2 regions of the Erwinia sp. LJJL01 genome follow, and region 2 is predicted to be linked to the other one. Evidence: predicted binding sites of a transcription regulator. Region 2 holds the regulator's gene; the other holds the start of a gene.

Region 1 (4,909 bases), 2.2 Mb from region 2:
TTCCAGCTGCGCAGCGGCCTGAGTGGGTCCAAAGATCTTGAGACCCGCAGCGCGGAAAGCATCAACGACGCCAATCACCAGCGGCGCTTCCGGGCCAACGATGGTCAGGTCGATTTTCTCCTTCTGCGCAAAGCTCAGCAGGCCCTGAATATCGGTTGGGCTGATAGCCACGTTCTGCAACGCGGGTTCCAGCGCAGTACCGGCATTGCCCGGCGCAACAAACACGGTCTCAGCCAGCGGGGACTGAGCGGCTTTCCAGGCCAGCGCGTGTTCACGGCCGCCATTACCAATCACTAAAATTTTCATCTGAGGCTCCGTAATTAATGGCGGAAGTGGCGCATGTCGGTGAAGATCATTGCAATGCCGTGCTCATCCGCGGCGGCAATCACTTCATCATCACGGATCGAACCACCCGGCTGGATCACACAGGTAATACCCACGGCCGCAGCGGCATCAATACCGTCGCGGAACGGGAAGAAAGCGTCTGACGCCATCGCAGAACCTTTCACTTCCAGGCCTTCGTCGGCGGCTTTAATTCCGGCGATTTTCGCGGAGTAAACGCGGCTCATCTGACCGGCACCAATACCAATTGTCACATTGTCGCGTGCGTAGACGATGGCATTCGACTTCACGAACTTCGCCACTTTCCAGCAGAACAGCGCATCACGCAGCTCCTGCTCGGACGGCTGACGTTTGCTGACCACGCGCAGCTGGCTCTCATTCACCATGCCGAGGTCACGATCCTGCACCAACAGGCCGCCGTTAACGCGTTTGAAATCGAGCGCGCTCTGGCGCTGCTGCCACTGACCACAGGTCAGCACGCGCACGTTCTGTTTGGCAGCGGTCACTTTCAACGCTGCTTCAGTGGCCGCAGGCGCGATGATCACTTCCACGAACTGGCGGCTGATGATGGCCTGCGCGGTGGCTTCGTCCAGCTCGCGGTTAAAGGCAATGATGCCGCCGAAAGCAGAGGTCGGGTCGGTTTTGTACGCGCGCTCGTAAGCATCGAGAATGGAAGCGCCAACGGCGACACCGCACGGGTTAGCGTGCTTGACGATCACGCAGGCTGGCTGGTCGAACTCTTTCACGCACTCCAGCGCCGCATCAGTATCGGCAATGTTGTTGTAAGAGAGCGCTTTGCCCTGCACCTGCTGTGCCGTTGCCACCGAAGCTTCAGCAACATTCTCTTCTATATAGAAGGCAGCATCCTGATGGCTGTTCTCGCCGTAGCGCATATCCTGCTTCTTGATGAAGTTCAGGTTGAGGGTACGTGGGAAGCGGCCGGATGGCGCGGTAGTTTCGCCGTGGTAAGCCGGCACCAGGCTACCGAAGTAGTTGGCAATCATGCTGTCGTAGGCGGCAGTGTGTTCGAAGGCTTTAATCGCCAGGTCGAAGCGGGTTTCAAGCGTCAGCGAGTTGTCGTTGGCATCCAGCTCCGCAATGATGGCCTGGTAGTCACTGCTCTTCACCACGATCGCCACGTCTTTGTGGTTCTTCGCCGCAGAGCGCACCATGGTCGGGCCGCCGATGTCAATGTTCTCAACGGCGTCTGCCAGCGAGCAGCCTTCCCGCGCCACGGTCTGGGCAAACGGATAGAGGTTAACGACAACAATATCAATAGGGGAGATGCCGTGCTCAGCCATGATGGCATCATCCTGGTCGCGGCGCCCCAGGATGCCACCATGCACTTTCGGGTGCAGCGTTTTGACGCGTCCATCCATCATTTCCGGGAAACCGGTGTAGTCAGACACTTCAGTGACGGGCAGGCCAGCCTCTGCCAGCAGGCGTGCAGTACCGCCAGTGGACAGCAGCTCGACGCCACGTTGGGAAAGCGCCTGAGCGAATTCGAGGATACCGGCTTTATCAGACACGCTGAGCAGCGCGCGGCGTAGAGGACGACGTTGTTGCATGAGGTTTATCCCTTGGGCTTTGGATCGCATATAAAGAGCGTTATATGAGGCTTAGCGATCTCTTTCTATATATAGAAGAGAAATAAGTCTCAGGTAACGCCCCTGAGGGGGCTTCCGTTTGCGCGGGGCATTGTAGCGAAAACGATTGCGCGATGCTCGTCAAAATTACGCTGTTGCGACGAATGTGGATAAGTTTGTGCATAAGCAGGTATAAAGCAGGCTTTTGCTGGGGATTGCAGCAAACAGTCAAATTATCGCAAATTAGCCCTTGTCACTCGTCAGGATCTCCCTATAATGCGCAACCACTGAGACGGCACAACGGCTTACAGGCCAGCGGCTCAGGAGGTTCAGGAAGTATCTGAACCGCCGGAAAAACTTCTTAAAAGAAGTTGACTCCGAAGGAGGAAAGCGTAATATACGCCACCTCGCGACAGGAAGCTCCGGCACTGCTCGCAACGCTCTTTAACAATTTATCAGACAATCTGTGTGGGCACTCGCAGGATTGATATCAACGTCTCCGGACGTAAAAAATATCAAGCCTCACGAGTGAACACATAATGAAATTCATTATGACGTTTTACAGATGAGCACCGCTGAACTTGTTTCAGCAAATCGAACTTTTAATTGAAGAGTTTGATCATGGCTCAGATTGAACGCTGGCGGCAGGCCTAACACATGCAAGTCGAACGGTAGCACAGAGAGCTTGCTCTTGGGTGACGAGTGGCGGACGGGTGAGTAATGTCTGGGAAACTGCCCGATGGAGGGGGATAACTACTGGAAACGGTAGCTAATACCGCATAACGTCTTCGGACCAAAGTGGGGGACCTTCGGGCCTCACACCATCGGATGTGCCCAGATGGGATTAGCTAGTAGGTGGGGTAACGGCTCACCTAGGCGACGATCCCTAGCTGGTCTGAGAGGATGACCAGCCACACTGGAACTGAGACACGGTCCAGACTCCTACGGGAGGCAGCAGTGGGGAATATTGCACAATGGGCGCAAGCCTGATGCAGCCATGCCGCGTGTATGAAGAAGGCCTTCGGGTTGTAAAGTACTTTCAGTGGGGAGGAAGGCGAAGAGGTTAATAACCTTTTCGATTGACGTTACCCGCAGAAGAAGCACCGGCTAACTCCGTGCCAGCAGCCGCGGTAATACGGAGGGTGCAAGCGTTAATCGGAATTACTGGGCGTAAAGCGCACGCAGGCGGTCTGTCAAGTCGGATGTGAAATCCCCGGGCTCAACCTGGGAACTGCATTCGAAACTGGCAGGCTAGAGTCTTGTAGAGGGGGGTAGAATTCCAGGTGTAGCGGTGAAATGCGTAGAGATCTGGAGGAATACCGGTGGCGAAGGCGGCCCCCTGGACAAAGACTGACGCTCAGGTGCGAAAGCGTGGGGAGCAAACAGGATTAGATACCCTGGTAGTCCACGCCGTAAACGATGTCGACTTGGAGGTTGTGCCCTTGAGGCGTGGCTTCCGGAGCTAACGCGTTAAGTCGACCGCCTGGGGAGTACGGCCGCAAGGTTAAAACTCAAATGAATTGACGGGGGCCCGCACAAGCGGTGGAGCATGTGGTTTAATTCGATGCAACGCGAAGAACCTTACCTGGCCTTGACATCCACGGAATTTGGCAGAGATGCCTTAGTGCCTTCGGGAACCGTGAGACAGGTGCTGCATGGCTGTCGTCAGCTCGTGTTGTGAAATGTTGGGTTAAGTCCCGCAACGAGCGCAACCCTTATCCTTTGTTGCCAGCACGTAATGGTGGGAACTCAAAGGAGACTGCCGGTGATAAACCGGAGGAAGGTGGGGATGACGTCAAGTCATCATGGCCCTTACGGCCAGGGCTACACACGTGCTACAATGGCGCATACAAAGAGAAGCGACCTCGCGAGAGCAAGCGGACCTCATAAAGTGCGTCGTAGTCCGGATCGGAGTCTGCAACTCGACTCCGTGAAGTCGGAATCGCTAGTAATCGTAGATCAGAATGCTACGGTGAATACGTTCCCGGGCCTTGTACACACCGCCCGTCACACCATGGGAGTGGGTTGCAAAAGAAGTAGGTAGCTTAACCTTCGGGAGGGCGCTTACCACTTTGTGATTCATGACTGGGGTGAAGTCGTAACAAGGTAACCGTAGGGGAACCTGCGGTTGGATCACCTCCTTACCTGAAGATACCTTCCCGCGTAGTGCTCACACAGATTGTCTGATGAACGTAACGAGCAAAATGTAGTATCAGAGTCCCCATCGTCTAGAGGCCCAGGACACTGCCCTTTCACGGCTGTAACAGGGGTTCGAATCCCCTTGGGGACGCCATACCGGTAACGAAGTGAAAGTCGTTATCACCGTATCTCAAAACTGACTTTTTGGAGTCACGTTTGAGATATTTGCTCTTTAACAATCCGGAACAAGCTGAAAATTGAAACGACGCGTCGTATTCATTCTCCGTAATAAGAATGAAGTTAACGATGCGTTCGAGTCTCTCAAATGCTCACGACAGCATGCCGTCCTTCGGGACGCTTGTGGGTTGTGAGGTTAAGCGACTAAGCGTACACGGTGGATGCCTAGGCAGTCAGAGGCGATGAAGGGCGTGCTAATCTGCGATAAGCGTCGGTAAGGTGATATGAACCGCAATAACCGACGATACCCGAATGGGGAAACCCAGTGTGATACGTCACACTATCATGTCATGAATACATAGTGGCATGAGGCGAACCGGGGGAACTGAAACATCTAAGTACCCCGAGGAAAAGAAATCAACCGAGATTCCCCCAGTAGCGGCGAGCGAACGGGGAACAGCCCAGAACCTGAATCAGCTTGTGCATTAGTGGAAGCGTCTGGAAAGTCGCAGGGTACAGGGTGATACTCCCGTACACAAAAATGCACTCGCTGTGAGTTCGATGAGTAGGGCGGGACACGTGACATCCTGTCTGAATATGGGGGGACCATCCTCCAAGGCTAAATACTCCTGACTGACCGATAGTGAACCAGTACCGTGAGGGAA
Region 2 (4,909 bases):
GGTCGGCCAGTTGGCATACTTCGGCATTTCAGCACGGATGTCCGGGTTCAGCAGAATATCAACATAGGCGAAACGCTCGCCGCAGGCTGAAAGCGCCTGAACAGCCTGCGCGGAGAAGCCGCAGCTTGGCAGTTTCGGGGAGCCTTTCATATACAGCAGGATCGGGTTTTCTGCAATCTGGCGCTGAATTTTTTCAACAGTACTCATAAATGCCTTCCTCAATACGATACTTCGTGTTTAGTTATTGTAGCGATTCTGTCCAGGCGATGAAAATGACATTTTCAGCAACAGCGTCAGCCTGTGCGCTGTCGTGGAACAGGTGATGGTGACAAAATAACATTTTCTTATCATCAATTCTCCCTCTGTCATGCGCGAAAGTGCAGTAACCGCTGACTTAACCACCTGATTGTGCTCAATTTCAAAGCGTTTACTTGATCTGTATTATTGAAACAAAAAAGACCTTACCTTTTGTTAAGAAGTTAGATTAGAATCGGTCCAACCTTCTGCTTTAGCGCAGAAATCACTTTTTCTGGCTGTGTTGCAGTGTTTTGCAGCGCACAAACTGTTAATGAGAACAATGCGTTCACTCATCACACTCATTCTGCTGGCCTTTGCTCAGCTATTTTTGAACCTGGCGCACGCATCGCCACATGCTCCTATTAATGCAAATCAACATAAAGTTGATAGCAGCGCTGCCAGTAAGGATGACCGGCGTAAACGCCGCCCGGTTAAAGCCGCCTCAACCAAAAAAGTCAAAGAACCCCTCAGCAAAAAGAGCAAACAACCAGCCAAAACCACGCGTACAACCGTTGCGCAAAAACTTAAGCTGAAAAAGAAACCCGCTGCTGAGCCGGTAAAAAAGATTAACGTCGCAAAAACCAAAACCACGGCTAAAAAGCTGGCTAAGAACGAAGGTAAAAAACGCTACGGTCGCCAGCGTGCAGATAAAAAACTCGAATCGCGCGTAGCAGAGAGTACCGATGCGCCGCTCAAGCTGAGTAAAGCTCACCGCGCGCGCTATCAGAAAGCTCGTGAGACAGCGATGAATAAACTGATGGGTCAGCTAGGGAAACCCTACCAGTGGGGCGGAACCTCGCCAAAAACCGGCTTCGACTGCAGTGGGCTGGTTTGGTATGCCTATAAAGATTTAGTGAAGTTTAAGATCCCACGTACCGCGAATGAAATGTATCACCTGCGTGACGCGGCCTCGATCAAACGCGATGAGTTGGAAAAAGGCGATTTGGTATTTTTCCGCATTAATGGTCGCGGCACTGCCGACCATGTGGGCGTCTATCTGGGCGGTGGGAAATTTATCCAGTCACCACGCACCGGCAAAGATATCCAGGTGAGCGCGCTGACGGAAGACTACTGGCAGGAGCACTACATTGGTGCCCGGCGCATGATGACACCGAAAACCATTCGTTAAACGCTAAAGAGAACGGGAGGAGCGACCTCCTCCCGGTGAAACTTAGTGCATTACTGCCGTGATGCTAAACGCAATAATCATCAGCAGTGAACCCACAACCGTCAGCAGTGTCATTTTCATATCGGTATTCATTTCCCCCCCCTTAATAACCCTGTTTAAAGTAAGCCAATAGATTTTCCCACAGTAGCCCGTAAAAATCTCGTTTTCTTTGCGCAGCCTTGCTAGAATTCCTCTTTTCCGTTGCGCAACAAGCACGGAAGTGATTTTACTCAGCACCGCATGTCACTCTACGGACGATTTAACCCCATCCTGACCCTTTGAGACAGCATCCATCATTATTCTGGGCGGCCAGAAATGGCGGTGTTTAGGCAAACGTTTAACCAATTAGTTATCAGAGTGTTACGATAACGCCAGGAGTACGAGTTTAATGGCAACAATTAAGGATGTGGCAAAGCGCGCCGGTGTTTCCACCACCACCGTTTCCCATGTAATCAATAAAACGCGCTTTGTAGCTGAAGAGACGCGTGAAGCGGTATGGACGGCAATCAAAGAATTGCACTATTCTCCCAGCGCCGTTGCACGTAGTCTGAAGGTTAACCACACCAAAACTATTGGCCTGCTGGCAACGTCCAGCGAAGCCCCCTATTTTGCCGAGATTATCGAAGCCATTGAAAACCGTTGCTTTGCTAAAGGTTATACGCTGATCCTCGGCAATGCGCACAACGACATCCAGAAGCAGCAGGCTTATCTGTCGATGATGGCGCAAAAGCGCGTTGATGGCCTGCTGGTGATGTGCTCAGAATACCCCGATGAGCTGATTTCCATGCTGGAAGACAATCGTAATATCCCCATGGTGGTAATGGACTGGGGTGAATCGCGCGGCGACTTCACTGATACCGTACTGGATAACGCTTTCGAAGGTGGCTACCTTGCCGGGCGCTATCTGATTGAACGTGGGCATCGTGATATTGGCGCGATCCCGGGGCAGCTGGAGCGCAACACCGGCGGCGGCCGCCATGCTGGCTTTATCAAGGCTCTTAACGAAGCCGGCATCAGCCTGCGCGATGAGTGGCTGGTGCAGGGTGACTTCGAACCGGAATCCGGCTACCGCGCCATGCAGCAGATTTTGTCACAGAAGCAGCGCCCGACGGCGATCTTCTGCGGTGGCGATATCATGGCAATGGGGGCTATCTGTGCCGCTGATGAGATGGGCCTGCGTGTGCCACAGGATATTTCGGTGATCGGTTATGACAACGTGCGCAACGCGCGCTACTTCACGCCGGCGCTCACCACCGTCCACCAGCCAAAAGAGCGTCTGGGTGAAACTGCCTTTGATATGCTGCTCGACAGAATTACCAGCAAGCGTGAAGAGCCTCAGACCATTGAGGTGCACCCTTCGCTGATTGAGCGCCGTTCAGTGGCCGATGGCCCATTCCGCGATTACCGTCGTTAATCCTCAGGGTGATGTTGCGCAACGTCACCCTGGTACGGTTTCACTTAGCCACTCGGCGTTAAGCGTTTCGGTACTGCCCAGATGTTCCAGCAGCCAGCTTAACGCCGGGGAGACGCTCTGCTCTGACCAACTCAGGCAGCACGGGCTATCGGGAAAAGGGGCGGCAAGCGGCAGCTCGCACAACACCCCCTGCTCCAGCCACGGCTGAGCAAAGTGCCCTGGTACCATACCCACGCATAATCCGGCGCGCAGGCAGTCAAACGCGCTATCCCAGTCCGGCACCACCAGCCGCCGCTGGTTATTCAGCGTCCAGGTAGTGCGCTTTGGCAAGGCTCTGGAGGTATCCTCCAGCACCAGCGATGGCCACTCGCGTATCAACTCTTCATTCAACGGGCTGCTGTGGCCAAGCAGCGGATGCCCGGCCAGCACGACACAGCGCCAGTTCAAACTTCCCATATCGCGAAAAGCAAAACGCCCGCCGACAGGAATAGCCTGCGTTGCGCCAATCGCCACGTCGACGCGCCCGTCCGCCAGCGCATCCCAAACGCCGTTGAAAACCTCTGGCGTAATATGCAGCTCCATATCCGGGAAGTGGCGGTAAAAATCCACCACCAGCTGCCGGGTACGCGCCGGACGGACAATACGATCGACCGCGATATTAATCTGCCCACGCCAGCCGTTAGCCACCTGTTGACAGCGCCGACGGGTGGCGAGCATTTTTTTGATGACAACTCTGCCCTCTTCGCTGAATACGCGCCCGGCTTCGGTCAGCACCACGTCGCGGTGCCGCCGCTCAAACAGGCTAACGGCTAGCCACTCCTCCATCTGACGTACGGTATAGCTGACGGCAGAGGGCACGCGATGCAGTTCTGCCGCAGCAGCGGTAAAACTGCCGGTTCTGGCAACCGCATCAATAACTTCCAGAGAATGTTCAGACCACATAGCTTTGCCTTCAATTTTTTTCAATGCGCCTGACGAATATTAGCGTTTCACAAGCCAGTCGGCACTCTATTACACTGCGTCGGTGAAAATTTGTCTGATAAGAGTTAAAACAATGCGATCCAAAGGCTTTATGATTTACCTGGCACTGCTCAGCATGCTGGGTTTCCTTGCTACCGATATGTACCTGCCCGCATTTGGCGTGATGCAGCAAGACCTGGGCAGTGAAGCGGGTGCCATCAGCGCCAGCTTGAGTATATTTCTCGCCGGTTTCGCCTGCGCACAGCTTATCTGGGGGCCACTCTCCGATCGCATCGGCCGTAAACCCGTGCTGCTGATGGGCCTGAGCCTGTTTGCCATTGGCTGCGCGGCAATGCTGTGGGTGAACTCTGCCCCATGGCTGCTGGCGATGCGCTTTGTTCAGGCCGTTGGCGTCTGTGCTGCGGCGGTAAGCTGGCAGGCACTGGTGGTAGACCGCTACAGTGGAGCGCGTGCCAATCGCGTTTTTGCCACTATCATGCCGCTGGTTGCTCTTTCGCCCGCGCTGGCGCCGCTGCTGGGGGCGTGGCTGCTGCAGCACTTTTCCTGGCGATCGATCTTCGTTGCGCTGCTGGTGATTAGCATCGGTTTGATCATCCCCACCCTGCGCCTGCCTGCACGCCCTGTAACCGACCATCGCGCACCTAAAACCGTCACTCCGGGCTTCTTCACTCTGCTGAAGTCGCCCATTTACAGCGGCAATGTGGCGATTTATGCCGCCTGTTCAGCGAGTTTTTTTGCGTGGCTGACCGGCTCACCGTTTATTCTGGGAAAATTAGGCCTGTCACCCGCGGATATCGGTCTGAGCTATGTGCCGCAAACTGCCGCCTTCCTGATCGGTGGGTTTAGCTGTCGTTCACTGCTGAATCACTTTGCCGGCCGTCAGCTGTTGCCCTGGCTGCTGGCGTTTTACAGTCTGAGTATTGCCGGGCTTTATCTAGTTGCTCAGCAGGCCGAACCTTCTCTGTTTGCGCTGCTGCTGCCGTTCTGCGGCATGGCGATGGCTAACGGTGCGATTTATCCGATTGTTGTCTCTAATGCCCTGCTGCCCT

Evidence for each region. The regulator PurR, encoded in region 2, represses purine synthesis genes. The targets are predictions, from matches to a motif close to CANGCAAACGTTTGCNTG.
Region 1: purH (bifunctional phosphoribosylaminoimidazolecarboxamide formyltransferase/IMP cyclohydrolase) is a predicted target of PurR. The motif match lies at 2,045-2,062, and genes of this name have one in related genera.

Annotation. Positions count from the first base shown of each region.
Region 1 covers NZ_CP178576.1:2,202,530-2,207,438, forward strand. Annotated here, with positions in the region: partial or broken gene purD (phosphoribosylamine--glycine ligase) at 1-306, opposite strand, end outside; gene purH (bifunctional phosphoribosylaminoimidazolecarboxamide formyltransferase/IMP cyclohydrolase) at 321-1,910, opposite strand; rRNA gene ACLI4M_RS11080 (16S ribosomal RNA) at 2,532-4,072, shown strand; tRNA gene ACLI4M_RS11085 (tRNA-Glu) at 4,146-4,221, shown strand; rRNA gene ACLI4M_RS11090 (23S ribosomal RNA) at 4,439-4,909, shown strand, end outside.
Region 2 covers NZ_CP178576.1:4,446,040-4,450,948, forward strand. Annotated here, with positions in the region: gene ACLI4M_RS21750 (Grx4 family monothiol glutaredoxin) at 1-207, opposite strand, end outside; gene ACLI4M_RS21755 (C40 family peptidase) at 578-1,426, shown strand; gene ACLI4M_RS21760 (YnhF family membrane protein) at 1,469-1,558, opposite strand; gene purR (HTH-type transcriptional repressor PurR) at 1,854-2,879, shown strand; gene punR (DNA-binding transcriptional activator PunR) at 2,904-3,821, opposite strand; gene punC (purine nucleoside transporter PunC) at 3,934-4,909, shown strand, end outside.